2 linked regions of the Pseudovibrio sp. M1P-2-3 genome follow. The protein of the gene in region 2 interacts with the protein of the main gene of each other region in a pairwise test. Links are inferred from orthologs where the notes say so. Each region holds a gene or a part of one and is shown on either strand. Other genes may lie near its edges.

Region 1 (16,690 bases), 3.6 Mb from region 2 along the record:
AACCACTCGGGGAAGGTTATTGAAACCTCTGTTATTGAAGCGGGTGGCATAGACGGCCTTCTGAAATCTCTTCGGGAATTTGCCGAGGAGAACATCGGGCTCATTGAAAGTCCTCTTATCACAAGAGAACGCTATCGGGTTTTATTGCAAAAATGTTTCGATGATATTCAAAGGGCCATTGAAGCGGTACAGCTGCCCATTGAGCTGAGAAGTGAAGATCTTCGGAGTGCGGCTGATAGCTTGGGCAGGATCACAGGGCGCATTGATGTTGAGGATCTGCTGGATGTTATTTTCAGGGATTTCTGTATTGGTAAATAGATAGTTATAGAATGTTTCACGTGAAACACTTTCTGTAGTGCGCTGAAAAATATAAAGAAAATATTTGGTTTAACACTCCTGTTGAAGCGCCCGCATGTGAGCGGCTTCATCAGGAGAGTTTGCTTTGACCCACTGGCATTCCTGATGTATTGAAGGGACAAAGATTTTACAAAAAGCCCCTCAGATAACATGAATGCTCAAACACAGCTCGGCTGGTTACAGTGAAGCTTTACTAGTGAGAGGGTAAATAGCGGATACAAGATGCCTGATAGTTTGAAGCAAAATTTCGATGTGATTGTCGTCGGTGGCGGTCATGCTGGATGCGAAGCTGCAGCTGCCTCAGCCCGTATGGGCGCGCGTACAGCCCTAGTCACTCACAAGTTCGATAGTGTTGGAGTTATGTCTTGTAATCCGGCCATCGGAGGTTTGGGCAAAGGGCATCTTGTTCGCGAGATCGATGCTCTGGATGGTTTGATGGGGCGCGTCGCAGATGCTGCCGGCATCCAGTTCCGTATGCTCAACCGCCGAAAGGGGCCAGCAGTACAAGGCCCTCGGGCACAAGCTGACAGGAAACTCTACAGAGAAGCGATGCAAAAAGAGATTGCTGCTATCGAGTTTCTGGATGTTATTGAGGGTGAAGCGGACAAACTCATTCTTGAAAGCGGTTTGCTCAAAGGTGTTACACTGAAGGACGGTACTGTCGTTTCCGCGCCATCTGTTGTCATAACCGCAGGCACCTTCCTAAGAGGGATGATCCATATCGGCATGGAAAAAATTCCTGCTGGCCGTGATGGTGATGCGCCTGCCATGGGCCTTTCCGGTTCACTGGAAGACCTTGGTCTGCGCTTGGGACGACTGAAAACCGGAACACCAGCACGCTTGGATGGACGCACAATCAAGTGGGACACATTGGCCGAGCAGCCCGGTGATGAAGAGCCAATTCCTTTTTCTTATCTGACAGAGAAAATCGAAGTCCCACAGGTCCCATGTCACATCACGCGAACGACCGCTGAGACACATACGATCATTCGCGACAATATTCAGTTCTCGGCCATGTACTCCGGAGAGATCAAGGGAAGGGGCCCAAGATACTGTCCTTCCATTGAAGACAAGGTTGTCCGCTTTGGTGATAGAGACGGCCATCAGGTATTCCTGGAGCCCGAAGGCTTGGATGACTACACCGTCTATCCCAATGGAATTTCCACGTCGCTGCCTGTTGATGTTCAGGAAAAATACATCCGCTCGATTCCCGGGTTGGAAGATGTGGTCATTCTGAAACCCGGATATGCCATTGAATATGATCATATCGATCCAACCGAACTGCTGCCCACACTGGAAACCAAAAAACAAAAGGGGCTCTTTCTGGCAGGGCAGATAAATGGAACGACGGGATATGAGGAAGCGGGTGCTCAAGGTCTTCTGGCCGGCCTAAACGCAGCACGTCACGCTTCTGGTGGTGAGGATATTATTATTAGCCGTGCAGCCGGTTATATCGGGGTGATGGTTGATGATCTGGTCACCCGCGGTGTTACCGAGCCCTACCGCATGTTTACTTCCCGCGCCGAATACAGGCTATCTCTACGGGCGGATAATGCGGATCAGCGGCTTACTCCACTTGGTATGGAATGGGGGTGTGTTGGCGCTGTTCGCGAAAATTCTTTTGAGAGGAAGCGCCAGCAGCTTGATGAAATTCGTGCGCTGATGCAGAGCCTGCGCATTAGCCCCAATGAGGGCCGCAAGCATGGATTGCCTATAAATCAGGACGGCGTAAAGCGCTCAGTTTTTGATTTGCTGTCCTACCCAAATATTACACTAGATAGCCTTCTCGAAGTTTTCGAGGAGCTTAAAGGTGTTGATCGCGCACTGGCCGAGCAGGTTGCCATTGATGCTTTATACGCTGTTTATCTGGAACGCCAGGCAGCTGATATTGAAGCGCTGAAGAGGGATGAAGAGCTACTTATTCCAAAGAATATCAATTATGACGATTTAGCTGGTCTCTCAAATGAAGTGAAGCAGAAGCTTCTTGATGTACGCCCGGCAACAATTGGGCAGGCAGGGCGTATTGACGGGGTGACCCCAGCCGCTCTGACTTTGCTTCTTTCTTATATCCGCCGTACTGCCATGAAGACAGCAGGAGCTGCCTAACCAATGACTACTTTGAGCAACTCTGATAGTGATCAGATCGAAATGCTTAAACGCATGTATCCAGATGTTTCACGTGAAACGATTGATTCCTTTTCAATCTATGTAGACCTGGTTCGCAAATGGCAACCGGCACAGAATTTGATTGCACCCTCCACAATGGGGGATATCTGGCTGCGGCATGTGGCAGATTCCATTCAAATCCAGAAGAGTCTGCCGTCTGCTTCCCAGTGGATTGATTTCGGGAGTGGGGCAGGCTTTCCGGGTCTTATCACAGCGATTCTTTTGAAGGATAAAGAAGGATCGCTTGTAAACCTGGTGGAGAGTAATCAAAGGAAAGCCTCTTTCCTGAGAACAGTTGCGCGTGAAACCGGCAGTAGGGTGAAGGTGCATGCGGGGCGAATAGAAGCCGTTACCAAGGACTGGGAAACCCCAATAGAGGGGGTATCCGCCCGCGCCTTGGCATCGCTGGATATGCTCTGTGGTTTTTCCAGTCAGTTTATTGAACGTGGAGCAACCGCTGTTTTCCACAAAGGGCAAGATTTTCGTAGGGAAATAGACGAGGCCTCTCAAAACTGGGAGCTGGATCTGGTAGAAAAAGATAGTCTTGTAGATCCGCAGAGTAAGGTGTTGTTGATTTCAAAAATGACAGCACGACAGGCCTAACGAGGTAAAGCCGGATGAGCAGTTTACCGCAGTCACCGAGAGTTCTAACCGTTGCCAATCAGAAGGGCGGCGTTGGAAAAACAACCACTGCTATCAATTTGGGTACTGCTCTGGCCGCTATTGGCGAGCGCGTTCTTGTTATTGATTTAGACCCACAAGGGAATGCCTCAACAGGATTGGGTATTGATAGGAAGGTGAGAGAGTTCACCACCTATGATGTCCTTTGTGGAGATTGTACTCTGGAAGAGGCGATTATTGGAACCGCAGTTCCACGGCTCTCCCTTGCACCATCCAACATGGATTTGCTCGGTGTAGAGCTGGAAATTTCCGGTGCTGCGGATCGGACTTTCCGGCTTCGCAATGCAATTTCGGGTCTGGCAAAAGCGGCTGAAAGAGGGGCTATAGAGGGCTATTCCTACGTTCTGGTAGATTGTCCACCATCGCTGAACCTTTTGACAATTAATGCTCTGTCAGCTTCACACTCCATCCTTGTTCCGTTGCAGTGTGAGTTTTTTGCGCTGGAAGGTTTGAGCCAGCTCCTCAGCACTGTTGAGCAGGTCAAGCAATCGCTCAATGAGGAATTAAGCATTCATGGCATTGTTTTGACAATGTATGACAGCAGAAACAACCTGTCGGCCCAAGTGGTGCAAGATGTAAGGGAAACCATGGGAGACGCTGTGTACGACACTGTGATTCCCCGCAATGTACGAGTTTCGGAAGCGCCTTCACATGGAAAACCCGCGCTTCTTTATGATCTGAAGTGCTCTGGTTCCCAGGCATATTTGCGCCTTGCATCGGAGATAATTCAAAGAGAACGTGACCTGCGCACTGTTGCTGTCTGAATTTTAGTTTTCAAATACTACTTTTAAATGTGGACGAACCTGCTGTCTATCTTTGCGGTTTTTCATAGGTCTATGTAAGCTAACCATCTGTTTGGAGTTCAAGTGAGGTTAGCTGGGGAATGGCAAAGTCAGAAGAAGGCGGACGCGGTAATAAGCGTCTGGGCCGTGGTTTGGCAGCTCTTATTGGTGATGTTAGCACCGAACCTGGCCCAAAACCCGAGCGACAGCGGGATAATAGAAAAGTTCCCATTGAGTATATTCGGCCGAATCCGCGCAATCCGAGGAAGGCTTTTGTGGAGGAGGACCTTCAAAGCCTGACCGAATCTGTTCGGGAAAAGGGAATTGTTCAACCGATTCTGGTTCGCCCCACTCCAAATGAACCGGGTCATTTTGAGATTATTGCAGGGGAGCGGCGCTGGAGGGCAGCTCAAAAAGCTGGCTTGCATGAAGCCCCTGTCATCATCAGAAATGTCACTGATCAAGAAGCTCTTGAGCTGGCGATTATTGAAAATGTTCAAAGAGCAGACCTCAACCCAATCGAAGAAGCATTAGGCTATGACCAGCTTATTGATGAGTTTTCCTATAGTCAGGCTGAACTCTCAAAGGTCATTGGTAAAAGCCGAAGCCATGTGGCAAATACCCTGCGCCTTCTGAAACTACCAAACGCGGTAAAAGACTATCTTGCGGAAGGGTTGCTGACAGCTGGCCATGCAAGGGCCCTGATTAACGCACCAGACCCCGCTGCCCTTGCTGATCTTATTGTCGAAAAGGGCCTAACGGTACGCGATGCCGAAAAACTTGCACAGAACCCAACGTCTTTGGAAAAGAAAACGGCAGCTCCAAAGCCACCCAAAGACGCCAATACAAAGGCACTGGAAAAGCGCCTTATGGATGGGCTCGGCCTCAAGGTAAATATCGCACATAAAGCGGAGAAGGGCGCAGGTGAGCTGAAAATCAAATACGCCTCTCTTGAGCAACTCGACGAAGTCTGCCGCTTGCTGGGTATTGAACAATAAGCTCTTTTATGACGGTTTTTGCTTTTAAGTAACGCGTTTATGAATATAAAATGGAAGTCAGGCTCTTCTAACAAGTCCAAAAGGTCTTTTGCCTAAGACAATTGGAATAGTAGAGGAAAGGTAAGACGTTTGCCTTCCAAACAATCACAGCGCATTTTGAGCTTTAGCGGGTTGGAGCGGGATTATGAGCAAAGCCGCCCATCCTATCCCGATGCAGCGCTGTCGCACCTTCATCAGGTAGTCTCCCCATTGCCATGCAATCGCATATTGGATGTGGGATGTGGCACAGGTAAATTCACGCGCCGGTTAGCCAGAAACTTCCCAGTTTGCAATGTATTCGGCTCGGATGTGAATGCGGATATGCTGGCACAAGCGCGCCGCTCATCAACTTCTAAGAAAATCCAATACCTGTCGTTTAGTGCCGAGAAAATTCCGCTTAAATCAAATAGTTTCGGATGTGTAACGACTGCTCAGGCCATTCACTGGTTCGATAAGGCAAAGTTCTTTGAAGAGGCTCAGCACCTACTTCAGCCCAAGGGCTGGGTTTGTGTTGCTGATAACGTGAGAAACTGGCGCATAAATGCGTTTTTGGAGGCCTATGAAGCTTTCTTGGAGCGTTATTCCCCAGACTACGACAGGGATTACAGGGACCTTAACTACCGCGAAATAATGGAGGCGTGCGGCTTTCATCCAAACCCTGATTTTACTTGTGAGTGGACACGGCCAATGACAGCAGACAGGTTTGTCCAGTTTTCATGCTCTTCCACACGAACCCAAAGCGCATTGAAAATACATGGAGATGGGATTTTAGAGGAGCTACGTGCGCTTATTAAGCAGCATTATGGAGAGGCAAATGTGGTGGTTCACTACACCACCCATCTTGCTATGGGCCAGAAAACGGGCTCTACTTGAGGCTTCGTAACATACCTTATCGCTTTTTCTGCGCCATACGGGCCGCTTGAGTAATGGCAAGAAGCGTGTGAGACAAAATTGCGATGGAAAGCGCAGGTTTCAGCCGTATATCCTTAACAGATTCCTGCAGTCGTATCATGGCCCGTTCCAGTTTTTCCGCGTTCCAGATTTCAATTTCCCTGATGAGTTTCGCTTTACGCTTCCAGAAAATAGGAGGGCGAAGACCACCTACAATAGATTCAGGGGAGACCCTGCGGTCTGCCTCCAGCCGGCATTTGTGGATTACCTGAAAGTGTTTGAGGGCCATGTTAGCAATCACACCTGCGTCCATTCCACTGGCCGAAAGGCGCTCAAGGCCATGATCCAGTGTTTTGATATCGCCAAGGGCGGCAGCATCAATCAGCTCATCTATGGCAAAGGCCGAGGCATCCCCAATAATTTCTTCAACGTGGCTGGATTCGATCCGTCCGCTACCCAATGCATAAAGGCAGAGCTTTTGCACTTCCCCGCGGCTGGCCAGACGATCGGCCCCTAAAAGGTCGTGGAGAGCCTTTCTCGCTTCCTTTGATATCTGGAGACCGGCAATCTGAGTTTCCTCGTCTATGAGCCTATCAACGTCTCTGGTGGTATCTGCAAAGCAAGGAATGGCGTAGGCTGTCTTGCTTGCTTCAATCTTCTTCCGCAGACCGGTCCCTTTTTTAAGATCTCCCGCCTCAATAACGATGAAAGCCTCGAAATCCGGGCTCTTCAGCAGTGCCTCAACAGCAGTGGTGACGGCCTTATTGCCTTCCTCACGAACCCAAATGGTCCGTCTGCCGCCAAATAAAGGGATGGTAAGTGCTTCATCAATCAGTCGATTTGGATCTGAGGCCAAATCAGATGCATCCAGTTTTACTTGAGAAAACGGATCATCATTTTCTTTTGCAACACCGTTAATCAGTTGCTTTGCACGTTCATTGACCAGCCCTCTATCAGGGCCATACACCAAAATCAGATTGACTGATTTTGGTGGGTTCGAGACAAAGCGCTCAATTTCATTATTTTTTAGGGCTACCATGGAGGCAAGACTATTGGTCTGTGGCGAAGTAGCCGGCAATGCGTGCCTGAATATCCGAGGCTACAATTTTTGTTGCACGGTTTTCGGCGTCCCGCTCGGCTCTTAAGTTTGCAAAGCGCTGATTTGAGAAGTCATAGGAAGCAGATCCGAAAGAACGTCCCACATAGAGCGTTTTTTCTGAAGATGCATCTGACAAAACAAAGCTGGCAGAGAGTGTAATGTTGTAGGCTGAAGGCACATCGGAGAGCTCTTCCACACCCACTTCGGTTTGAACAGTATCAATCAGAACTTCAAGGTCATACTTTTGTGCAAGACCGCTTCCCCCGCGACGGAAAAGGTATTGCAGTTCATTACTCATGTACTGATCGACGCGTTGTGAAGAATTGTTGCTGCCGATAAGGGAGACTTTTACGTCGATCGCGGCCAACTCGTCTTGCACAAGCGTTGTTTCGGATCCGTTACTATTTAGAATATTGGGAGATGTCCCATATAACGGGCGAACCTGACATCCTGAAAGAGCGAGAGTTCCTGCAAGAATCACGGCGCTGCCGAGCAAAGCTCGGCAGGCTGAAGCAGAAAGATTCGCTGTTAAGTTATACGACGACATTCACAATCCTTTGAGGAACAACGATAATTTTCCGTGGTTCCTTACCGTCCAGAGCTTTGATAACGACTTCTTGTTGTAGAATAGCCGCTTCGACCACCTCTTTGGAAGCGTCTCTTGCAATTGTTAACTCGCCTTTTTTCTTTCCGTTGATCTGGATCGGCAGTGTCACACTGTTTTCAACAAGCAGTTCTTCTTCAACTTCCGGCCATTCACTCTGCGAAATCAGCTTTTCAGAGCCCAGTAGCGACCAGCATTCCTCTGCAAGGTGAGGGGTGATCGGCTGCATCATCACCAGCATAAAGCTCGCTGCTTCACGCAAGGAGTAGGCCATATCTGGCTTGGAAAGGTCTGCCTGCAAAGCCTTGCTGATGGTGTTGGTGAACTCGTAAAGCCGTGCTACAGCACGGTTGAAGCCCAGCCCCTCAAAATCTTTGGAAACAGCGGAGAGTGTTTTATGGGCCGCGCGGCGCAGGCCCAGAGCTTCATCACTGAATTTCTCAGGCTTTGTGGCAACGGCTTCGCTGTGCTCGGCAATATCGCTCATGATGCGATAAATGCGCTGCACGTGACGCCATGCGCCAAGAACCCCATCCTCGCTCCAGATAATATCGCGCTCTGGCGGGCTGTCGGAAAGAACAAACCAACGGGCTGTATCAGCGCCATAAGTCTCAATAATATCCGTTGGATCAACAACGTTCTTCTTGGACTTGGACATTTTCTCGATGGAGCCGATAGCTACATCTTCGCCCGTATCCAGAAGGGTCGCCCGGCGCTTGCCGTCCACTTCTTCCAACTTGATATCAGCGGGGGAAACCCAGCGCCCGTCACTGGAAGCTTTATAGGTCTCGTGGTTCACCATGCCTTGGGTAAAGAGGCCCTTGAACGGCTCTTTAATGTCAAGGTGACCGGTGATTTGCATGGCGCGGGCAAAGAAGCGGGAATAAAGCAAATGCAGGATCGCATGCTCAATACCACCGATATACTGATCCACCGGCAGCCATTCGGTTGCAGCCTTCGGGTCTGTTGGGTTTGCGTTTTTCGGGTCGGTAAAGCGGGCGAAATACCAAGATGAATCCACGAAGGTATCCATCGTATCCGTTTCGCGCTGCGCATCAGCGCCGCAGCACGGACACTTTACATCACGCCATGTTGGATGGCGGTCCAGCGGGTTCCCGGGACGGTCGAATGAAACATCCTCCGGCAGTGTAATCGGCAGCGTTTCTTTTGGCGCTGGTTGTGGTCCGCAGCTTTCACAATGGATGATCGGAATAGGGCAGCCCCAGTAGCGCTGGCGTGAAAGACCCCAGTCACGCAGGCGATAATTGGTCTCGCGCGCTCCCTGTGGTTTTCCATCTACTTGCTGCGCTTCCAGACGCTCGCTCACGGCTTTTTTAGCATCGCCAATGGAAAGACCGTCCATGAACTGAGAATTGAAGATCTTGCCGTCGCCGGTATAGGCTTCAGTGCCAACTTCATAAGTCGCGGCATCTTCACCTTCAGGCAAAACAACGGCTGTTACAGGCAGATCGTATTTGCGGGCAAAATCCAGATCGCGCTGGTCATGGGCAGGGCAAGCGAAAATCGCGCCGGTGCCGTAGTCCATCAAAATGAAGTTAGCAACAAAAACAGGCAGTTCCCATGATGGGTCCAGAGGGTGTTTTACACGAAGGCCAGTATCGAAGCCCAGCTTTTCTGCTGTCTCGATAGCTTCTGCAGTCGTGCCGATCTTGCGGCATTCCTTGATGAATTCCTGCAGCTCGGAGTTGGTCTTGGCAAGCTCTTCTGTGATTGCATGATCTGGAGACAGACCTACAAACGACGCGCCGTACAAGGTATCAGGGCGTGTTGTGAACACTTCCAGTGTTTTATCACCGGTCGGTGCTGCCTCGGAAAACTCGAAGAGTACCTTTGTGCCCTCGGATTTGCCGATCCAGTTCTTCTGCATCAGGCGCACTTTTTCCGGCCACTTATCCAGCCCGTCAATAGCGCTCAGCAAGTCCTCGGAGTAATCTGAAATGCGGAAGAACCACTGGGTCAACTCACGCTGCTCAACCGTTGCACCAGAACGCCAGCCCTTGCCGTCAATAACCTGCTCGTTGGCCAGAACGGTCATGTCTACTGGGTCCCAGTTGACCTTGGACTTCTTGCGGTAAATGAGGCCAGCCTTCAGGAAGTCCAGAAACAGGCTCTGCTGTTTGCCGTAATAGTCTTCGTCACATGTCGCAAATTCGCGTGTCCAGTCGAAGGAAAGACCAAGCGTTTTCAGCTGGCCGCGCATGGCAGCAATGTTGTTGTAGGTCCATCCTTTCGGGTGGACGCCTTTCTCGGAGGCCGCGTTTTCCGCAGGCATACCAAAGGCATCCCAGCCCATCGGGTGCAACACGTTGAAGCCTTTAGAGCGCTTGTAGCGTGCAACAACATCCCCCATGGCGTAGTTGCGAACGTGCCCCATGTGCAAGCGGCCGGAAGGGTAAGGGAACATCTCAAGGACGTAGTATTTTTCCCTTGGGTCATCATTGTCTGTAATGAAGACGTCTTTTTCGTCCCATTGCTTTTGCCAGCGCGCTTCTGTTGCGCGTGCGTTGTAACGCTCCGTAGCCATCAATTCAATCCGTCGTAAATCTTGCGAGCCCATGCGGGTAAACTGTTTGAAAGGACTGTCATCAGAATTTGCTAGGTTGGTCAACCTTCAAACTGCGGAAAATGCGGAAATAATCGGCGACAAATCCCATTAAAGTCACTAACAGAAAAGCAAGATTAGGTTTCAAGAAGATATATATAGTCTTTCGATGAAGGATTTTGTGGAGGCAAGAATGCAAGAAGAAGCGGCAAAACGTTTGGAAGATGTGAAAGCAACTATCCGCAATGCTGAGGAAAACTCAGGTCGTGAAACTGGTGCAACGACATTGATTGCAGTCTCCAAAACCTTCGAGGTTAATGCAATCAAGCCAGTGCTGGATGCCGGACAACGGGTTTTTGGTGAAAACCGTGTTCAGGAGGCGTTTTCAAAGTGGCCGGAGCTTCGCAGTGCGTATGAGGGTGTAGAGCTGCACCTGATTGGCCCCTTGCAATCCAACAAATCCAAGGAAGCTGTGGAACTGTTTGATGTCATTCACACGGTTGACCGGGAAAAAATCGCCAAGACTTTGAAAGCGGAGATGGAAAAACAGCAGAAATTCCCGAAGCTGTTTATTCAGATCAATACGGGCGAAGAACCGCAAAAAGCTGGTATTGCGCCCAAAGAGGCCGATGCCTTTATCGCGAAATGCCGTGATGAACTAGGGCTACAAATTGAAGGACTGATGTGCATTCCGCCAGTCGATGAAGCACCGGGTATGCACTTTGCGTTGCTGGAGAAAATTGCACGGCGCAATGGCCTTGAAAAACTTTCCATGGGTATGTCCAGCGATTTTGAAATCGCGGTTCAGCATCATGCAAGCCACGTACGCGTTGGCTCTGCAATCTTCGGTCATCGGGATTACAGCGCCTAACAACAGCAGTACCTTAATGGAGTGCTGGCTGTGCAATAAACGCAAACAGGCTTCAGTTCTGGCATAAAGGCCAGCAAATACAATTTATAAAAGCCCATGTGCGTCCAAGAGAAAGCAGTTGGGCTTTTATTCTATTGTGCTTCCTCGGTCATAGCAGGGGGAGTAACCGGAGCAATTCCCAATTTTTCAAGCCATGAGATAGTGGTTTTGGTCACAAGGTCGTTATTGTTCGGGCTCTCTAAATCGCCAACAACTATGTGATTTTTCTCATTCTGCGAGTGCTGAATAATGAGCCTGTCTTTTTTGGCGCCCCAGTTTTCGTAGTATTGAGCTGTGACAGCTTCATCGGCTTCAGTGTCATTGGGACTGTATATGAATAAAGTTGGAATGGTGGCTGTGTCTGGCTCGGCTTTGCGGACCAATTGAACAAACTGGGCAAGCGGCAATAGGGCTGAACTTGGGTAACAGACCGTCCAAGCGTACAAAATCTCCATTGAGGCATGCGTACCAGAGCAACGTGTGGGCCCCAAGGCGATCCTGCTCATGAATTTGGCATAAGGGTAGGTGAGAAGGGACGAACCGAAATTGTTTATCCTGAGGACAGGGGAGACTAAAATTGCAGCCACCACGTCTGTGCCGATAGTGTCCCCCTCCAGAGCTGACCACGCAATAAGCGCTCCTCCCAACGAGGTTCCCATAACAATAACCTTGTCTCCGATCCGTCTCCCGATCTCATAGGCTTCGGCCAGATCATCGACCCATTGGTTATAGCTCATCTCTCCCATGGCGGCATTTGTGCGCCCGTGTCCGGTCAAACGCGTATAAAACAAGTTTGCCTCAAGGTGCTCCGCCAGATTGTCGGGTACGGGCCTGATTTCTTCCTTACTGGCTGAAAACCCATGAATATAGACAACAGAGTAAGGAGTTTTAGATTTCGTTTCGGTATCGTTCCAAATAATTTGCTTTTCCAGACCGGGCTTGATATCGCGGAACTGTGCCTCTTCATTGTGAAGATACGCCTCGACATCCACGGGTATCTGCGTGGGGGAGAAACTAAGTGAAATAGGGGGAAACTTGTTGGTGAGCCAACCGTAACCAGCAACTAGAATTATGAGTGCGATACAGAACTTGAGAAATTTCATTGGCTCGTCCTGTGAAATCTGGTTCGAATTGCCCAACACTAGGCAATTGAATAGCACTGAACAATTACAGAGATTTTATATATGGCAGGTGCGGCTACTATAATATTGAGCCACAATTTTATTGACTCAGGTGCCGTGAAGCTCTAAAAACAGGCGAAATTCTGAAAAGGTTTGTTTTTCGAGCCACTGACTGGGACCCGAGAAGGTATAAAGAGATCCCAGAGGTCAACATCCGACAGCGCGTTGCGCCCTCGGGTGCTTTTTTGCTATGTCCCTGCATTATTGCGCGGGACCCTAGTGGAAATCGGCGGTAACAGAACTTTCCTGATGCTGAGAGGCAAGGTTTGAAGTAGACTTTGCTCTCAACTGTTTCAGAAACACGAATTTGTAAAAGGAACGCTATGTTCGATAACCTGTCAGATCGCCTCGGCGGCATTCTCGATAAGCTCACCAAACGTGGTGCTCTTTCAGAAGCCGATGTTAATGAAGCGCTGCGCGAAGTTCGCCGCGCGCTCATTGAGGCTGATGTGGCATTGCCTATCGTGCGTTCCTTTACCGATAAGGTGAAAAACCGCGCTGTTGGCGCTGAGGTTGTTAAATCTATCAAGCCGGGCCAGATGGTGGTCAAAATCGTTCACGATCAACTCGTGGAGATGCTTGGAACTGAAGACAACCTGATCGACCTGAACGCACCTGCCCCTGTCTGTATCATGATGGTTGGTTTGCAAGGTGCTGGTAAAACAACAGCTTCCGGCAAAATTGCTCTGCGTCTCACACGCCGCGACAAGCGCAAAGTGTTGATGGCGTCTCTGGATACACGCCGTCCGGCAGCTCAAGAACAGCTGCGTGTTCTGGGTGAACAGAACGACGTTGATACCCTGCCGATCGTTGACGGTCAGATGCCTGTCGATATTGCCAACCGTGCAATGACAGCGGCCAAGCTTGGCGGTTACGATGTTGTTATCCTTGATACAGCGGGACGTACCCACATTGATGAGCCTCTCATGGTTGAGATGGCGGACATCAAAAAGGCGACCAACCCCCATGAGATCTTGCTTGTTGCCGATGCCCTGACCGGTCAAGACGCTGTTAATCTGGCAAAGAACTTCGATGAGCGCGTCGGGATTACCGGCATTATGCTGACCCGTATGGATGGTGATGGCCGTGGTGGTGCTGCTCTTTCCATGCGTGCGGTCACAGGCAAGCCGATCAAGCTCATTGGTACCGGTGAAAAAGCTGAAGAACTAGAAGATTTCTACCCTAAACGTATTGCCGACCGTATCTTGGGTATGGGCGATATCGTTTCCCTCGTGGAAAAAGCTGCCGAGGCAATTGATGCGGAAAAAGCCGCAGAGATGGCCAGAAAGATGCAGAAAGGTCACTTTGACCTGAATGATCTGAAAGACCAGCTTGGCCAGATGGAAAAAATGGGTGGCATGTCCGGTATGATGGGCATGATGCCCGGTATTGGCAAAATGAAAAAGCAGATTGAAGCTGCGAACATTGATGAGAAAATGTTCAAGCGTCAGGTTGCGATCATTGAATCCATGACCAAGCAGGAACGTTCTAAACCCGAACTGTTGAAGGCCAGCCGTAAAAAGCGTGTTGCCGCCGGTTCAGGTGTTTCCGTTGCTGATGTGAACAAGCTGCTTAAAATGCACCGCCAGATGGCCGACATGATGAAGGCCATGAGCAAAGGCAAGGGCAAAGGTATGCTGGGCAAGATGATGGGTGCCATGGGCGGCGGAATGCCGGGCATGGGCGGCATGCCTGGAATGGGCGGTATGCCCGACATCGACCCCAAAGCCCTTGAACAGATGGCAAAAGCTGGACAAATGCCAGGCGGCATGGAACTTCCTAAAGGTCTTCCGGGTATCGGCGGTCCTAAACTTCCCGGCCTAGGTGGCGGCCTGCCAGGTCTTGGCAAGGGGAAAAAATAATATGAGTGGCTCTGACAAGTCCGTACAGGCTCAGGCACTGCTTGGCTCCCTGCGCTCCAGTATCGACAATATTGATGCAGCGCTGGTTCACATGCTGGCCGAACGTTTTCGTTGTACGCAGGCTGTTGGCGAGTTGAAGGCAACCCATGACCTTCCCCCGGCAGACCTTGAGAGAGAAAAAAGACAAATTGAACGCCTCCGTCAGCTGGCGGCGGATTCGAACTTAGACCCTGACTTTGCTGAGAAATTTCTGAACTTCATTGTGAAGGAAGTTATTCGGCATCACGAAGCCATTGCCGCTGACCACAGCGCTAATTGAATTCTAGGAGAATAAACATGGCTACTAAAATCCGTCTCGCACGCGGTGGCGCAAAAAAGCGTCCATTCTACCGTATCGTAATTGCTGACGTTCGCTCCCCACGTGACGGTCGTTTCCTTGAAATCGTTGGTCGCTACAACCCAATGCTGCCAAAAGGCGACGAAAAGCGCGTTGAACTGGACGAAGAGCGCATCAAGCACTGGCTCTCCAACGGCGCACAGCCAACAGACCGTGTTCACCGCTTCCTCGACGAAGCTGGTCTCTTGAAGCGTGAAGCACGCAACAACCCGAACAAAGCGAAACTCGGCAAGAAAGCTCAAGAGCGTCTTGACGAAAAGCTGGCTGCTGAAGAAGAAGCAAAAGCTGCTGCTGCCGCTGCTGCTGAAGAAGCTGCTGCTGAATAATTTTTGCCGTGTATCACCTGAAAGTGCCTACGCGTTTTCAGGTTAGGGTACACGCAGAATTACAGTTTAAAGCGGTGAAGTATTTTGCTGCTTTAAACTGGTTTCCAGTCTGTGAAAGGGCTATTAAATGTCAGCTAAATCAGATGAACTCATCTTGATGGCACAGGTTGGAGCTGCCCACGGTATTCGTGGTGAGGTGCGGGTGAAACCCTTTGGCGATGATCCGCTCTCATTTGCTGATTATGGCAAGCTGGAAACAGCCGATGGCCAGCAAAAATTCAAGGTAAAGCGCGCCCGTGTGCAAAAGACCGTGGTTGTTACCAAGTTCGAAGGCATTAACGATCGCAACGCGGCCGAAGCTCTGAACGGCACCAAGCTTTACATCGCCCGCCATAAACTTCCCGAAACAGAAGACGAAGACGAGTTCTACCACTCAGACCTCATCGGCCTCTCCGTTATTGACGGAGCAGGGGAACCTTTAGGCAAAGTGGTCTCGCTGGAAAACTTCGGCGCTGGCGAACTGCTGGAAGTAAAGCCACAAAGCGGCGGAACAGTCTATTTCCCGTTTACCAAGGCAGTGGTTCCGGCTATCGATCTGGAAGCTGGCAAAGTGACCGTCATCCCACCGGAAGGCTTTTTTGCAGCAGGTGAAAAAGAGCCTGAAACCGGCGGTGAAGACGGGTAAGCTGTCTGCTTACTTTTAATCTCCAATAGATAACAATAGAATCTAAAAACTATCCCGCTCACCCTTCGCCTGAGTATAGCATTTGCATGTTATATTTTGGAAAACTTGTCACGGGATCAGGAGATCTGACTGGATTTCTTAGTTACATGAGACTTCTGGACGATGGATCTCCTGCTGATACTGCTTTATGGGAAGAGTGGTTATCGGCCCTGCAAAAGCAACAGAGGCATAGCAATTTTATTGGGTTTTTGCTTGCTTGATCGAGGAATGGTATGAATATTGGTTATCTATTTCTAGCTGTCATTGCTGGCTTTGCTCTTCCTCTGCAAGGTGCTCTTGGTGGAAAATTGGGTGCTCTCCTTGAAAACCCTATGCATTCGACGTTTATTTCATACCTAGGCGGGCTGATTAGCTGTTTTGTGGTCATTCTGGTGCTTCGTATGCCTGCGCCCTCTCTAAAGTCTTTAGCGGTAGTAGACTGGTATCTCTTTCTTCCCGGAGTGCTTGGAGCTATTTTTGTAAGCGCGATGATGTTTTTGATGCCTAAAATCGGGATCGCCAATGTCTTGATCGCTGCAATAGTGGGACAGACAATAATGTCCATCGCGCTGGATCATTTTGGCGCATTCGGAAATCCTGAAATAAGAGTATCAGGGATCAGAGTTCTTGGAGCTCTTCTTTTAATGGCGGGGTTGTTCTGTATTCAGTATTCGTCAGCACCCGCAAACGAGCAGAGTTTTCCTGAAGCTTCTGAAACAGCCGCCTAGTTTTAACAAATACTGAGCGTTTGGGGTTCCTGTTTGCGGCTTGATCTAGTAATTGCAGGGCCAATGAATTCTTTAACCTCACGACGAGACCTATGACCTTTAGAGCCAGCATCCTCACTCTTTATCCTGAAATGTTTCCTGCAAATCTGGGCCTGAGCCTTTCGGGGAAAGCGCTGGAGCGGGGGGACTGGACGCTGAACGCCCACAACATCCGCGATTACGCCACCGACAAGCACCGCTCGGTTGATGATACGCCTTCAGGCGGCGGGGCAGGGATGGTGCTCAAGCCGGATATCCTTGCAAAGGCCATTGATGATGTGACGGAGGAAAATGATCCCCGTCCAAGGTTTCTTATGAGCCCACGCGGCAAGCCGTTAACGCA
Region 2 (12,878 bases):
GGCTTTTATGATTATGATAGCAAATATGTTCCCGGTGGGTCTCAGCACATACTTCCTGCGGAAATTTTACCTCCTGTTTACCAAGAACTACAGAAACTAAGTGTTAAGGCACATGAAGCTTTGGGTTGCCGCGGTATTTCACGGGCTGATTTTCGGCTTGATGATGGACCTAGCGGTACAGGTGAGCTGATCTGTCTTGAAGTAAACACACAACCAGGCATGACACCAACTTCGCTTGTTCCTGAAATGGCGGCACACGCCGGCTACAAATTCAAAGAACTGGTAAGTTGGATGGTGGAGGACGCAAGTTGCGGAAGATAAAGGCAAAATTAGGCGTTTGGCGTTCATCTGGCTTCACCCGGGCACTACTCGGGCCACGTTCAGGTGTGTCTCGTCTGCACCAACGATCCCCTCATGGGGTTGAGGGTTTTTTTGCTTTTCTGCCCCGATGGGCAGGGCCAGCCGGAGCGCTGGGTTTTCTGTTGCTTTCCGCTGGATATGGTATCGTTTTGGGCGGGCACGGGCGTGCATTTTCCGAATCAGTTACCGCTTCCCTCGGGTTTGCCGTGGATGAAATCGAACTGGATGGCCTTCAGAGGGTGGCAGAGTTCCAGATTCTGGAGGCGCTGGAGCTGGAAGACCGGCCATCTTTGATACTTTTTGATGCATATTCGGCGCGAGAGCGCCTTGAGAAGATTTCATGGATAAAAAGCGTTAGTATTCAAAAGCTTTTCCCCGGTACGCTGAAGATCAAGATTGATGAACAGGTTCCTTACGCGCTATGGCAGCGGGGGGACATTATTTCGGTGATCAACGAACAGGGAGAAGTGATTACAGATGAAGTGGATGGGCGCTATGCAAACCTGTTGCGGGTGGTGCACCACGGGGCGCAGCGGCGCGCAGGAGAAATTATGCTGGAGTTGGAACGCTTTCCTGAACTTCGCTCCAGAGTCCGCGCAGCCAGCCTTATCTCGGATCGTCGCTGGGATTTGAACCTTGAAAACGGAATTACCGTCCGTTTGCCGGAAATCGGCATTTTTGCAGCTTTGAGTGAACTCACTCGTTTGGATAAAGAGGGTGGACTACTGAGTAGAGATATTGTGGCGATTGATTTGCGTTTAAATGACCGGGTTGTGGTTCGGCTTTCCGAAGCCGCTGCCCTCAGGCGCAAAGCCGCGATCAAGGCACGCCCGAGCCGCTCCAAAATAGGGGCCGATACATGAGTACGGGGAAAAAGAACATAATTTATCTACCCCGTATGCGCCCGCTTTCCAGCAGGCGCAGTTCCGTTGTTTCTGTTCTGGATGTGGGTTCTACAAAGGTTTGTTGCCTGATTGCCCGCCTTAAGCCTGCGGAAGAGGGGGAGCTGCTTGAAGGGCGCTCCCACGCGATTGAAATTCTCGGCTATGGCTATCAGCGCTCGGAGGGTGTGCGCGGCGGCGGTGTTGTGGAACTGGCCTTGGCGGAAAAAGCCATTCGCCGTGCAGTTGATAAAGCGGAGAGAATGGCCGGGGTTCGCGTTGAATCCCTGATTTCAAGTGTAACTTGTGGCCGCTTGCAAAGCGAAATTTTCACAGCCAGCGTTCCCCTTAAAAACGAAAGCGTTTCAGATAATGACATCCAGAGGGTTCTGTCGGCAGGATCCTCCCATACGGTGACTGAGGGGCGGGCCATTATGCATTCCCTGCCAATCTCCTACAGTCTGGATGGAAATAGCGGTATGCGTAACCCGGGCGGTATGATGGGACGCAAGCTGGGTGTGGACATGCAAGTGGTCACCACAGATATTCTACCTGTGCGTAATCTGGAACTGTGTATCGAAAGAGGACACCTAAACGTTGAAACGCTGGTCGCCACGCCTTATGCATCTGGTTTGGCTTGTCTTGTAGAAGACGAGATGGAACTGGGTGTTGCCTGTATCGACATGGGAGGCGGGACGACAACGATTTCGATTTTTGCAGATGGGCAAATGGTCCATCTGGACGCCATTGGCATTGGCGGACAACATGTTACGACAGATATAGCACAGGCGCTTTCGACCAAGCTGGAGGATGCGGAGCGGATCAAGACACTTTATGGCTCTGCATTGCACAGCGCTGTGGATGACACAGATTTTATCTCTGTTCCACCGGTAGATGTGGATGGAGATCTCCCGACGCAAGTTCCCCGTGCTATGCTAACGCGCGTTATTCGTCCGCGTATCGAGGAAACCATGGAAATGGTTCGGGACCGTTTGGTGGAATCCGGGTTCGCAGGACGTGTTGGAAAAAGGGTTGTGCTGACGGGGGGAGCCTCTCAGCTGACCGGACTTTCAGAAACCGCACGCCGGTTTTGGGGGCGTAATGTGCGGTTGGGTCGTCCGCTTGGGGTTTCGGGTTTGCCGGATGAAGCCAAGGGGGCAGCCTATTCTGCTGCAGCGGGTTTGCTGGTTTACCCGCAAGTTGCGCAGATTGAACAATTTGAACCACGCTCGGCTCGTAGCAGCTGGGGGGGCCGAGGTAATTATTTTGCCCGTTTCGGGCAATGGATTAAAGAGAGTTTCTAACGCTTGGGCGTTGGAGTTGAATTTCGCCATGGTTGGGGCGAACGCACGAGAGAGATGGTATTAGGTCCTATGGACCTATCCAAAGGGTCGCGAGGGTAATATGACAATTAACCTGAAAATGCCTGATATTCAGGAGCTGAAGCCGAGGATCACCGTTTTCGGTGTCGGCGGCGGCGGTGGTAATGCCGTCAACAACATGATTACGACTGGCCTGCAAGGCTGTGACTTTGTGGTTGCCAACACGGATGCGCAAGCTCTGGCCCTGTGTCAGGCCGAGCGTGTTATTCAGATGGGCGTGGCTGTAACGGAAGGTCTGGGCGCAGGATCCCAGCCAGAAGTTGGCTGTGCGGCTGCGGAAGAAGTGATTGACGAGATCAATGATCATCTCTCCGGTTCCCATATGGTGTTCATCACCGCCGGTATGGGCGGGGGCACCGGTACAGGTGCGGCTCCTGTTGTTGCCCGTGCTGCCCGTGAACAGGGTATACTGACTGTTGGTGTCGTTACCAAACCTTTCCAGTTTGAAGGCAGCCGCCGTATGCGTGTTGCAGAAGCCGGAATTGAAGAACTTCAGCGCCACGTTGATACACTTATTGTAATTCCGAACCAGAACTTGTTCCGTATTGCAAATGCCCAGACGACATTTGCGGATGCCTTTTCCATGGCAGATGAGGTTCTTTATTCCGGTGTTGCAAATGTAACAGACTTGATGGTCAAAGAAGGTCTGATTAATCTGGACTTTGCCGATGTTCGCTCCATAATGCGCGGTATGGGTAAAGCTATGATGGGTACTGGTGAGGCTTCCGGTGAAAACCGTGCCCAGCAGGCTGCAGAAGCTGCAATTGCGAACCCGCTTCTGGATGAAACGTCCATGAAAGGTGCGCGCGGCCTTCTGATTTCCATTACAGGTGGTAATGACCTGACTTTGTTTGAAGTGGATGAAGCTGCCACACGTATTCGTGAGGAAGTGGACCCTGATGCCAACATCATCCTTGGTGCAACCTTTGATGAAAATCTTTCCGGCACCATTCGGGTTTCTGTTGTTGCGACCGGTATTGATCTGGCTGAACAGGCCGCGGCCTCTCCTACTGATGCACGTCTGGCGGAATTGACTGAACGTCTACAATCTGCAGGGGCTGCAAAGCCTGCTGCCGCGCCCGCTGCACCGCGCAAAGCCTCGCCCCCCGCTGCTCCGCGTCCAACGCCTGCTCAGCAAGCCCCAGTGGCAGCTGCCAGTGATCCGGAAGTGGAAATTGCTCCATACCAGCCCCGGCGCTATGACCAGCAGGTAAGCAATTTGCAGGACATGGACGAGCAAACTCCTGCTGCGACGGTTGAGGAGACATTAGTTCCCCAGCCTTTTATTCCACCGGCCGCGGAAGAGGTTGAGTTTTCGCCTCGCATGCCGCGTGCCGACGAATTTCCTCCAGTTGCTCAGCGTGAAGTGGCTGTTAAAACCAGTGCCCCAGTAGAGCCTGCCCAACCTTCGAAGCCTGCTCAGTCAGCTCCTGTTGCTGAAGCGGCCCCTTTCACAGGTGGCTCTGATGTACACTATGAGGAAGAAGATCGCCGTCCTATGGGTCTTCTGCGTCGCTTGGCTGGCGGACTGGCTCGCCGTGAAGATGAACATTCAGAGGATGCTCATGAGGGTGACGAAGGTGATCCTTTTGAAACTCCTCGTCAGGCACCAACATTCCGCTCTGCGCCAGATGGCTCTGCACCCGCAGGCAACCACGGAGCAGCCGGTCAGTTGGACCAGAATGGCCGTGCAGTTGGTGCACAGCGTTCGACCATTGAAGATGACCAGTTGGAGATCCCTGCGTTTTTACGTAGGCAAGCCAACTAGGTGTTGAAAACTCGCGTCTCTCGGCAGCAATTCGGAGTATCTCCGGATTGCTGCAGCGTTTTTCAGGGTACTAACTAGGCAAAACTACCCATAAAAAGTCCTTCGTTACAAAACGTAATAAAGCTTTATTTCAATCTGACTGACTCTATCGGTATTCTTAGGATTAATCAGTGGGGCAATTCAGATAGTGGCCAATCAGCGTAAGAAATGACTGGGCCAAATCAATAAAGGCTTTAATTATGAAAATGCGTGTCGCGCAACAGACAACGCTTGCAGACAGCGTTACACTTAACGGGATTGGAGTGCACTCCGGGCGACCTGCATCCATCACCATGCATCCTGCAGAAGCGCATACGGGCATCGTTTTTCAAAGAACCGACAATGAAGCTGCAAGCGAAACTCCGGCACACTGGAAAGCTGTAACTGCAACAGCCCTGTGTACCGTGATTGGTGACCCTGACAGCAACGGTGTCTCCACCATTGAGCACCTGATGGCCGCGATCCGCGCCATGGGTCTTGATAATGCCTTGATTGAAATTGATGGCCCTGAAACGCCAATTATGGACGGAAGCTCCGAGGCGTTTGTGGAAGCTATCGAGCACACTGGTCTGCGCAAACTCAATGCCAAGCGTCGCTACATTCGCATTAAAGAATCCGTGCGCGTGGAGCAGGGCGATCAGTGGTGTGAGCTGCACCCGCATAATGGTCAGCGTTTCAACATTACAATTGATTTCGATAGTGCCGTGATCGGTGAGCAGAAGATCGAATTCGACCTGACGCCCGAGCTGTTCAAGAATGAAATTTCCCGCGCCCGCACCTTTGGTTCTGTGGCCGATGTGGAAAAACTCTGGAAACTGGGTTTTGCCATGGGTTCTTCACTGGAAAACTCAGTTGCGCTGGACGGGGACAAGGTTCTCAATCCCGAAGGTACACGCTGGGGCGACGAGTTCGTTCGTCATAAAAGTCTGGATGCCGTTGGGGATCTGGCCCTTGCAGGCCTGCCGATCTTGGGTGAATACCGCTCTTATAAAGGCGGCCACCGCATGAACCACGCTATCTTGGTGGAACTCTTCAAGCACCCAGAGGCTTTCGAGATTGTCGAATCTGATCACTCTATTGCTGATCGCGTTCCTATGGAAAAAGGCCATGCGGAAATGGCTGGCGGGTTACACACAGCTGCTTTCAGTCCGAAAGTGGCCTGATAAATAGTAAATATACATAGGTTTTCTTCTTCGACTGGCATAATTTAGCATCAAAACGGCCACGGGTACGTGACGTGGTCGTTGCATTAGGTTAGAAGCTGAGCAGGGGAAGGGTTTTCCGAATCCATTCTGTTGTGAGGAGCTGGATAAATTGCTGCTTTTTGGTACTGTTCGGGGGGCTAAGCCGAGCCTTCGACTTTCTAATATTGTTAAGACATTCGCACTTGTGAGTTTGATCGCTGTGGCCGGTTGCGCGTCCAAGGATCAAACTTCGGATCTGGACTTTGAAGAAGCTCCTGCCGAGCTGTTGTATAACCAAGGTCTGGCTTTGCGTGCCGAAGGCAATCTCAAGGAAGCGGAGCGCAAGTTCTCTGAACTGGACCGTGTCTATCCTTACTCGGAATATGCACGTAAATCCCTGATCAATATCGCATACCTGAATTACACCATGCGGCGTTATCCAGAAACGGTTTCCGCTGCAAAACGCTTTGTGAGCCTTTATCCCGGTCACGAGGATTCTGCTTATGCACTGTTCCTGATCGGTCAGTCTTATTTTGCGCAGATCCCGGATATCGGGCGTGACCAGAAAGCGGCAGCCCAAGCTATGGGCGCCATGCAAGAGGTTATCCAGCGTTATCCCGATTCAGAGTATGCAACTGAGGCACGCAAGAAAATCCGCATTGCACAGGATCAGCTGGCCGGTAAAGAGATGGAAGTGGGGCGCTACTATCTCAAGCGCAAGAACTATCTTGCGTCCATCAACCGCTTCAAAGTGGTTGTAACCAACTACCAGACCACCCGCCATGTGGAAGAAGCCCTGTTCCGTTTGACAGAGAGCTACTACGCTCTGGGTGTTATTAATGAAGCACAAACTGCTGCTGCTGTTCTGGGGCACAACTTCCCGCAGAGCCAGTGGTACCGTGATTCCTATTCTCTGTTGCAAAAGGGTGGTTATGAGCCTGAAGAGAATAAGCGCAGCTGGATTAGTAAAGCATTTGGCGCTATTGCGGGGTCTTAACGGACAGGACTAGATTTAAGGATGCATCGCGGGTCTCATGCTTTGTGAACTTTCTATTCGCGACATCGTGCTCATTGACAGGCTTGATCTGCAGTTCAATGAAGGAATGAGTGTACTTACCGGTGAAACTGGAGCCGGTAAGTCTATCCTGTTGGACTCTTTGAGCCTTGCTCTTGGTGGGCGTGGTGATGCTGGCCTTGTGCGCAATGGTACCAAGCAGGGTCAGGTTACGGCAGTTTTTGACGTGCCCATGAGCCACAAGGTGCGGGCACTGCTTGCTGAAAATGATCTGGAAGCGGATGCGGATGTAATCTTGCGCCGTGTTCAGGCTTCCGATGGGCGTACACGTGCTTTTATCAATGATTCTCCTGTAAGCGCTGGCCTTTTACGTCAAGTTGGGGCGAGCCTTGTTGAAGTGCATGGGCAGCACGACGACAGAGCGTTGATTGACCCTGAAAGCCATCGCCAGATCCTCGACAGTTTCGGCTCTTTGGAAGACCTTGTTTCCGCCACTGGTGAAAAGTTCCAAGCATACAAAGCCGCAGAAAAAGCTCTGAAGGAACTTCGCGCTCGCATTGAAGAGGCTAGGCGCGAAGCGGATTATCTGCGCTCCAGTGTTGATGAGCTTTCCACTTTGAACCCGCAAGAGGGGGAAGAAGAAGAGCTTGCCCTTTCCCGTCAGGACATGATGCAGGTTGAGAAAGTTGCAGGAGACCTGAAAGACGCCTTTGATACGCTGGACGGGCCATCTTCTCCGGTTCCCGAGCTTTCAAGCCTTTGGCGCCGGTTGGAACGCAAAGTTGATCTGGCCCCTCAGTATCTGACAGGTGTGGTGGAGCAACTTGGTGCCGCGCTCGATAATATCGAGGATGCACGTTCAGGTTTGGAAGATGCTGTTCGCGATACCAACTTTGATCCGCGCGAGCTTGAGCAGACCGAGGAGCGATTGTTTGCTCTTCGAGCTGCCGGACGCAAGTATTCTTGCCATGTAGATGCCTTGCCGCGCCTTCGTGAAACTATGGAGCGGGATCTTGGCGATCTGGATGCAGGGGAGGGCAAGCTGCTTGAGCTTGAAGCCGCTGTTGGCCAGACGCGGGATGCCTATGACAAACTTGCTCAGGAACTTAGCGAGAAAAGGCGGGAAGCTGCCCGTGCTTTGGAGGAGGTAGTCCACCAAGAACTGCCGGCTTTGAAGCTGGAGCGGGCTCGCTTCATTATCCAGCAGGAAACACAGCTGGAACACCGCGGGGCAGATGGCACAGATACTATCGAATTCTGGGCCCAGACTAACCCCGGCAGTCGTCCCGGCCCCATGTTTAAAGTGGCCTCAGGTGGTGAGCTCTCACGCTTTTTGCTAGCCCTTAAAGTGTCTTTGGCGGACAAAGGCTCTGCGCCGACGCTTGTGTTTGACGAAATTGATACGGGCGTGGGCGGAGCGGTGGCCGAGGCTATTGGCTTGCGTCTTGCACGCTTGGCCGCAACGGTTCAGGTGCTCACTGTCACCCACGCGCCGCAAGTGGCCGCAAGAGCCAACGGCCATTTCCTCATTCAAAAAGGGGAGGTGGAAAAAGACGTGGTTATCACGCAGGTCCAACAGATTGCAGAGGCGGACCGACAGGAAGAAATTGCCAGAATGCTCTCCGGTGCGGTTATCACCGAAGAAGCAAGAGCCGCTGCCATGCGTCTGATGGGGAATGTTTCTAGCTAAGCCAGTAAAAGGCAGTTGTAAAAACTAGTTAGATTTGTTTTTTCAATAATTTAACCAGTTTTAACCTAGGCTAAAGGCATGGTTCCCCACTAAGGAAAGCTGCTGTGCTATGCTGGGTGTTTTTCCACGTCTGAGTGCTTATTTCACTGTTATTCTTCTTGTTACCTGCATTGGTGGTCCCATTTATATTTGGGCACTGTGGAACCACTCGGACCACTTTCAGGACCTTTCCAGTGTGGGAGGGGATTTTCTGTATTTTTATGACAGTGCAAAGCTTGCGGTTATGGGCAAGGCGGAAGCCTTGATGAATTATGCGGGGGCGTCCCCAGTTTATGATAGTGGAAGAAACTATTATAGTTGGGTTTTCCCTCCGAGCTTTCTGGCGATCCTGCTCCCCTTTTCTACCTTTAGTTTTTTGAATGGCTATCTGCTGTGGTTCGGCCTGAGCCTTGTTGTTTTTCTGGCTTCTTGTAGTGGATATTTGCATCCCCTTAGACGGAGTATCTTCCTTCTTTTTGCACCTGCAACTCTAGTCGTTTTGTTTTTTGGACAAAGCGGGTTGCTGGTGGCCGCAATATTATGTGGTGGACTGCGTTTAATTGATAATCGTCCGGCTTTAGGGGGACTGCTTTTGGGCTTTATGTTTATAAAGCCGGAACTAGCCCTTTTGATACCGTTCGCCTTAATTGCGCAAGGCAACATTATTGGGTTTTGCACCATGTTAACGAGTGCAGGGCTCACAGTTGTTGGAAGCGTTTTGCTTTTCGGGGCACCAGCATGGTTGAACTATCTGGATACGGGGCCGCAAGCTCTTTTCTCTCTTCTTACATCTGCAGATAGTGTTTCCTTGCAGCTGATGCCGTCAATCTATGGGGCTATGAGGCTTCTCGGATTTTCAGGGAGTTTGGCTCTTGTTGTAATGGGAGTATCGTTTCTGGCCGCTCTTAGCATTACATTCTGGCTGTTCCTGACCCCTCGGGAGCATTCCAGCCGCAATCTGGCGTTTGGCCTGTGCTGCCTACTTGCCTCTCCTCTGGTGTTTTTGTGGGATCTCGCGATTGTTGTGCCGCTCATGTTCATTTTCGCCTGTAAATCGAAAGTGTTCGATAATGTTTTGGGCTCGTCCTATACGGGGGCGGCGCTTCTCATGGGGGTCTATTTGTTGCCGCTGGTGGGCTTTGGGCTGGCGGCCCACGGTTTTCCAATTGGGCCCTTTGTTCTCATCAGTGCTCTGGCCTATTTGCTATATGATCTGATGGTACAAAAGCGTGCAGCGCGGGCAGCGATGGCCGAGGCCCGGAGCGAGAACCTTCACATACCGGATGCGGCAAGTTCCCAGCGTTCTTGAGGGGAAGAGCCACTTACCTTTGAGAAACTGCTGGAGAGGGCTAAAGCTTTCTTGTCGTTCAAACACAGCTATGCAAAATAGCTGAAAACTTCAAACGACAGGATAGGAAAAGCTGGTGGCTGAATCGCTTCGTCCAAACGAGATCTCCCAAGACGATTTGAGCAAGGCTGAGGCCGAGCAAAGGTTAGAGCAGCTTGCACAGCTCATTCAAAAATATGATGAAGCCTATCACACCAAAGACGCGCCGCTGGTAACTGATGCGGACTATGACAGGTTGCGGCGGGAAAACGAGAGGCTGGAGGACCTGTTTCCCGACTTGGTGCGTCAGGACAGCCCCTCGCAAAGGGTTGGCGGAGAGCTTGCTGAGGGCTTTAGCAAAATCTCCCATGCTGTCCCCATGCTTTCCCTTGATAACGCGTTCTATGACAAGGACGTGGAAGACTTTATCGGCAAGGTGCGCCGGTTCTTACGCTATGATCCATTGATGGGTGCACTTGCTATTACGGCAGAGCCGAAGATTGACGGGCTCTCTCTTGCTGTGCGCTATGAAAAGAGAAAGCTTGTGCATGCGGTGACCCGTGGTGACGGGTCTACGGGCGAAAATGTGACAGCCAACGCGCTGACCATTGCTGATATTCCAAAAGAATTACCAGAAGGCGTTCCTGAGGTCGTTGAGGTTCGGGGTGAGGTTTATATGTCTCACGCCGATTTTACTGGTTTGAACGAGCGTATGGTGGCCAATGGCGGCAAAGCTTTTGCCAACCCGCGCAATGCGGCTGCCGGGTCTTTAAGGCAGCTAAATTCCAAAATAACTGAGTCCCGTCCTTTGAAGTTCTTTGCCTATGCGTGGGGGGAGATGTCCGAGATGAGCGCGGATACCCAGATGGGCATGGTTGAGGCTTTCGCCAAGTGGGGGTTCGTGGTGAACCCGCTCATGAAGCGATGCGAGAGCGCGCAGGACTTGCTTGCCGTTTATCACGGTATTGAAGAGGACCGAGCTGACCTTGGCTATGACATAGACGGGGTGGTTTACAAAGTAGATCGTTTGGATTTGCAAGAACGGCTCGGGTTTGTTTCCCGTTCTCCCCGTTGGGCCATTGCCCATAAATTCCCGGCGGAGCGGGCCTTTACCACTTTGAACGAGATTGAAATTCAGGTAGGGCGCACGGGGGCGCTGACGCCGGTTGCCAAGTTGGAGCCGGTTACCGTGGGCGGCGTGGTTGTCTCCAATGCGACTTTGCATAATGAAGATTACATCAAGGGTATTGGACAGAACGGCGAGCCCATTCGTGGAGGAAAGGATCTTCGTGCAGGTGATACGGTGATCATCCAGCGGGCGGGTGATGTTATTCCGCAGATTGTGGATGTGGACTTGGACAAGAGAGATGAAGAGGCTTGCGCCTTTGAATTTCCAAAAGTTTGTCCGGCCTGCGGTTCTCATGCGGTGAGGGAGAAAAATCCAGCATCCGGCCGTATGGACGCTGTGCGCCGGTGTACGGGTGGTTTGATCTGCCCTGCGCAGGCGGTGGAGAAACTCAAACACTTTGTGTCCCGCAACGCCTTTGATATCGACGGGCTGGGCGAAAAGCAGGTTGAAGCATTTTTTGAACTCTCGTTAGAAGAGGGCGGTGTTCATACACCCGCTGATATTTTCACGTTGCGAGAGCGGGATAAGGCCTCGCTTGTTAAATTGCGCAGCCGTGAAGGATGGGGAGCCGTTTCCGCTCGTAAACTCTTCGATGCCATTGACGCCCGTCGCCAGATTGACCTCAACCGGCTGATTTTTGGTCTTGGAATTCGCCATGTGGGAGAGGGAAACGCCAAACTTCTGGCCCGGGCCTATGGTTCATGGGGGGCTTTTCAGACAGCTATGCGGGCTGCCCATGAGGAAGGAAGCGAGGCCTTTAAGGAGTTGAATGATATTGACGGCATTGGCAGCGCGGTGGCAATTGCTCTGGTTGAGTTCTTTAGCGAACCTCACAACCTGGAAGTTCTGGACAAACTGCTGAGCGAGATCACCCCTAACGATTTTATTGTTGCTGATACATCGGGTAGCCCTGTTGCGGGAAAAACACTGGTGTTCACCGGCAGTTTGGAGCGCATGAGCCGGGACGAGGCCAAAGCCCGAGCCGAAGCGCTGGGTGCGAAAGTCTCCGGCTCGGTCTCCAAGAAGACCGACATGGTGATCGCCGGTCCGAAAGCAGGTTCCAAGCTGACCAAGGCGCAATCCTTGGGCATCTCGGTTATCTCCGAGGATGACTGGTTTGATTTGACTAAAGATTTGTAGAGGGTTCACCCTTTGAAAACCAATAAAAGCTTCCCACCACATATGAAGGGATAAAACTGAATATAAGAGGGGTACAACTGAGCAAGGCCAAGTTGTGAGTTGAGGAGATGGCGCTATAGGACAAGCAGGCTCTTTACAGGTCAAACTCGTATTGCTAACAGCAGTTCCCCTTTTATGTGCTTTGGTTTTTGCGTGTTGGCTTGTTTATACGGTTTACGCTCAAGTGGACCGGCATGAGCGTTTGCGTCCGGTTATTGAGCTTTCCGACAGTGCGGATGACTTGATCCATCAAATCCAGCTGGAGCGCAGCCTCACTAGCGCGCTTATTTCCTCGCGCTACGGACGGGAGGAAGCCCGCAATCTGATAGGTCTGCGGGTGCAGATTGATGACCAGCTGGTGCAGTTCGAGGCGTTGGTCCAGCTGCTGCAAAAAAATAATCCGGAAGAGTTTAAAGGGCTTCAGCCTATTTTTGCAGTGGCGGGGCAACTTTCCAAAGTGCGGGAGCTGGTCCAAAACAAAAAAGTCTCTGCCAATACGGCAGTTGGCCTTTATAATCGTATTGTCGTTGTATTCATGCGGATTATGGCAATGGCAACTGAGGCGAGCCCTTCTATCCAGATATCTCAGGAGTTATTGCCACTTTTACAATTGGTGGGGCTTCGCGAGGCTGGCGGCTTGGAGCGCGGATATGGGGTTGATCTGCTCAATCGCCTGAATACGGAAAGGCCATTGGAACGTGCTTTCATGCCTATGCTGGAAGCTCTGGGTGCCGAAAAAGTTTTCATGCGCGCATTTGAGGCGGCAGCCACCCCAACGCAGATGGAAATTTTGATGAGAGTAACAAAAAGTCCAGAATTTCAGGACTTTAACGTGTATCGGCTTATCCTCTCCCAATTGCCAGAGACCCAAAACTCAAAAGGGAT

Evidence for each region.
Region 1: the proteins of ligA (region 2) and leuS interact in binary tests that used the Escherichia coli proteins (3 or more experiments, as listed by UniProt). The link is inferred for Pseudovibrio sp. M1P-2-3 from one-to-one orthologs.

The regions. Positions count from the first base shown.
Region 1 is NZ_JARRCW010000001.1:4,495,350-4,512,039, reverse strand. Bases 7,347-10,533 are described here. They hold leuS (leucine--tRNA ligase), read right to left. Parts: upstream 10,163-10,533; coding sequence 7,547-10,162; downstream 7,347-7,546. Other genes in these bases: P6574_RS19875 (YggS family pyridoxal phosphate-dependent enzyme), read left to right, coding at 10,374-10,533; lptE (LPS assembly lipoprotein LptE), read right to left, coding at 7,347-7,560. In the rest of the region: tRNA uridine-5-carboxymethylaminomethyl(34) synthesis GTPase MnmE, read left to right, coding at 1-318; tRNA uridine-5-carboxymethylaminomethyl(34) synthesis enzyme MnmG, read left to right, coding at 580-2,463; 16S rRNA (guanine(527)-N(7))-methyltransferase RsmG, read left to right, coding at 2,467-3,126; P6574_RS19905 (ParA family protein), read left to right, coding at 3,141-3,968; P6574_RS19900 (ParB/RepB/Spo0J family partition protein), read left to right, coding at 4,088-4,984; P6574_RS19895 (class I SAM-dependent methyltransferase), read left to right, coding at 5,114-5,896; holA (DNA polymerase III subunit delta), read right to left, coding at 5,913-6,953; more of lptE, read right to left, coding at 6,964-7,346; more of P6574_RS19875, read left to right, coding at 10,534-11,051; P6574_RS19870 (alpha/beta hydrolase), read right to left, coding at 11,183-12,193; ffh (signal recognition particle protein), read left to right, coding at 12,595-14,133; P6574_RS19860 (chorismate mutase), read left to right, coding at 14,135-14,452; rpsP (30S ribosomal protein S16), read left to right, coding at 14,470-14,856; ribosome maturation factor RimM, read left to right, coding at 14,984-15,541; P6574_RS19845 (DMT family transporter), read left to right, coding at 15,814-16,308; tRNA (guanosine(37)-N1)-methyltransferase TrmD, read left to right, coding at 16,401-16,690.
Region 2 is NZ_JARRCW010000001.1:855,299-868,176, forward strand. The notes cover bases 9,375-12,368. They hold ligA (NAD-dependent DNA ligase LigA), read left to right. Parts: upstream 9,375-9,782; coding sequence 9,783-11,954; downstream 11,955-12,368. Other genes in these bases: P6574_RS03995 (glycosyltransferase family 87 protein), read left to right, coding at 9,375-9,667; P6574_RS04005 (nitrate- and nitrite sensing domain-containing protein), read left to right, coding at 12,106-12,368. Outside these bases: P6574_RS03960 (D-alanine--D-alanine ligase), read left to right, coding at 1-321; P6574_RS03965 (cell division protein FtsQ/DivIB), read left to right, coding at 309-1,223; cell division protein FtsA, read left to right, coding at 1,220-2,545; cell division protein FtsZ, read left to right, coding at 2,646-4,391; lpxC (UDP-3-O-acyl-N-acetylglucosamine deacetylase), read left to right, coding at 4,631-5,593; P6574_RS03985 (outer membrane protein assembly factor BamD), read left to right, coding at 5,748-6,611; DNA repair protein RecN, read left to right, coding at 6,649-8,319; more of P6574_RS03995, read left to right, coding at 8,429-9,374; more of P6574_RS04005, read left to right, coding at 12,369-12,878. UniProt on the Escherichia coli protein: DNA ligase that catalyzes the formation of phosphodiester linkages between 5'-phosphoryl and 3'-hydroxyl groups in double-stranded DNA using NAD as a coenzyme and as the energy source for the reaction.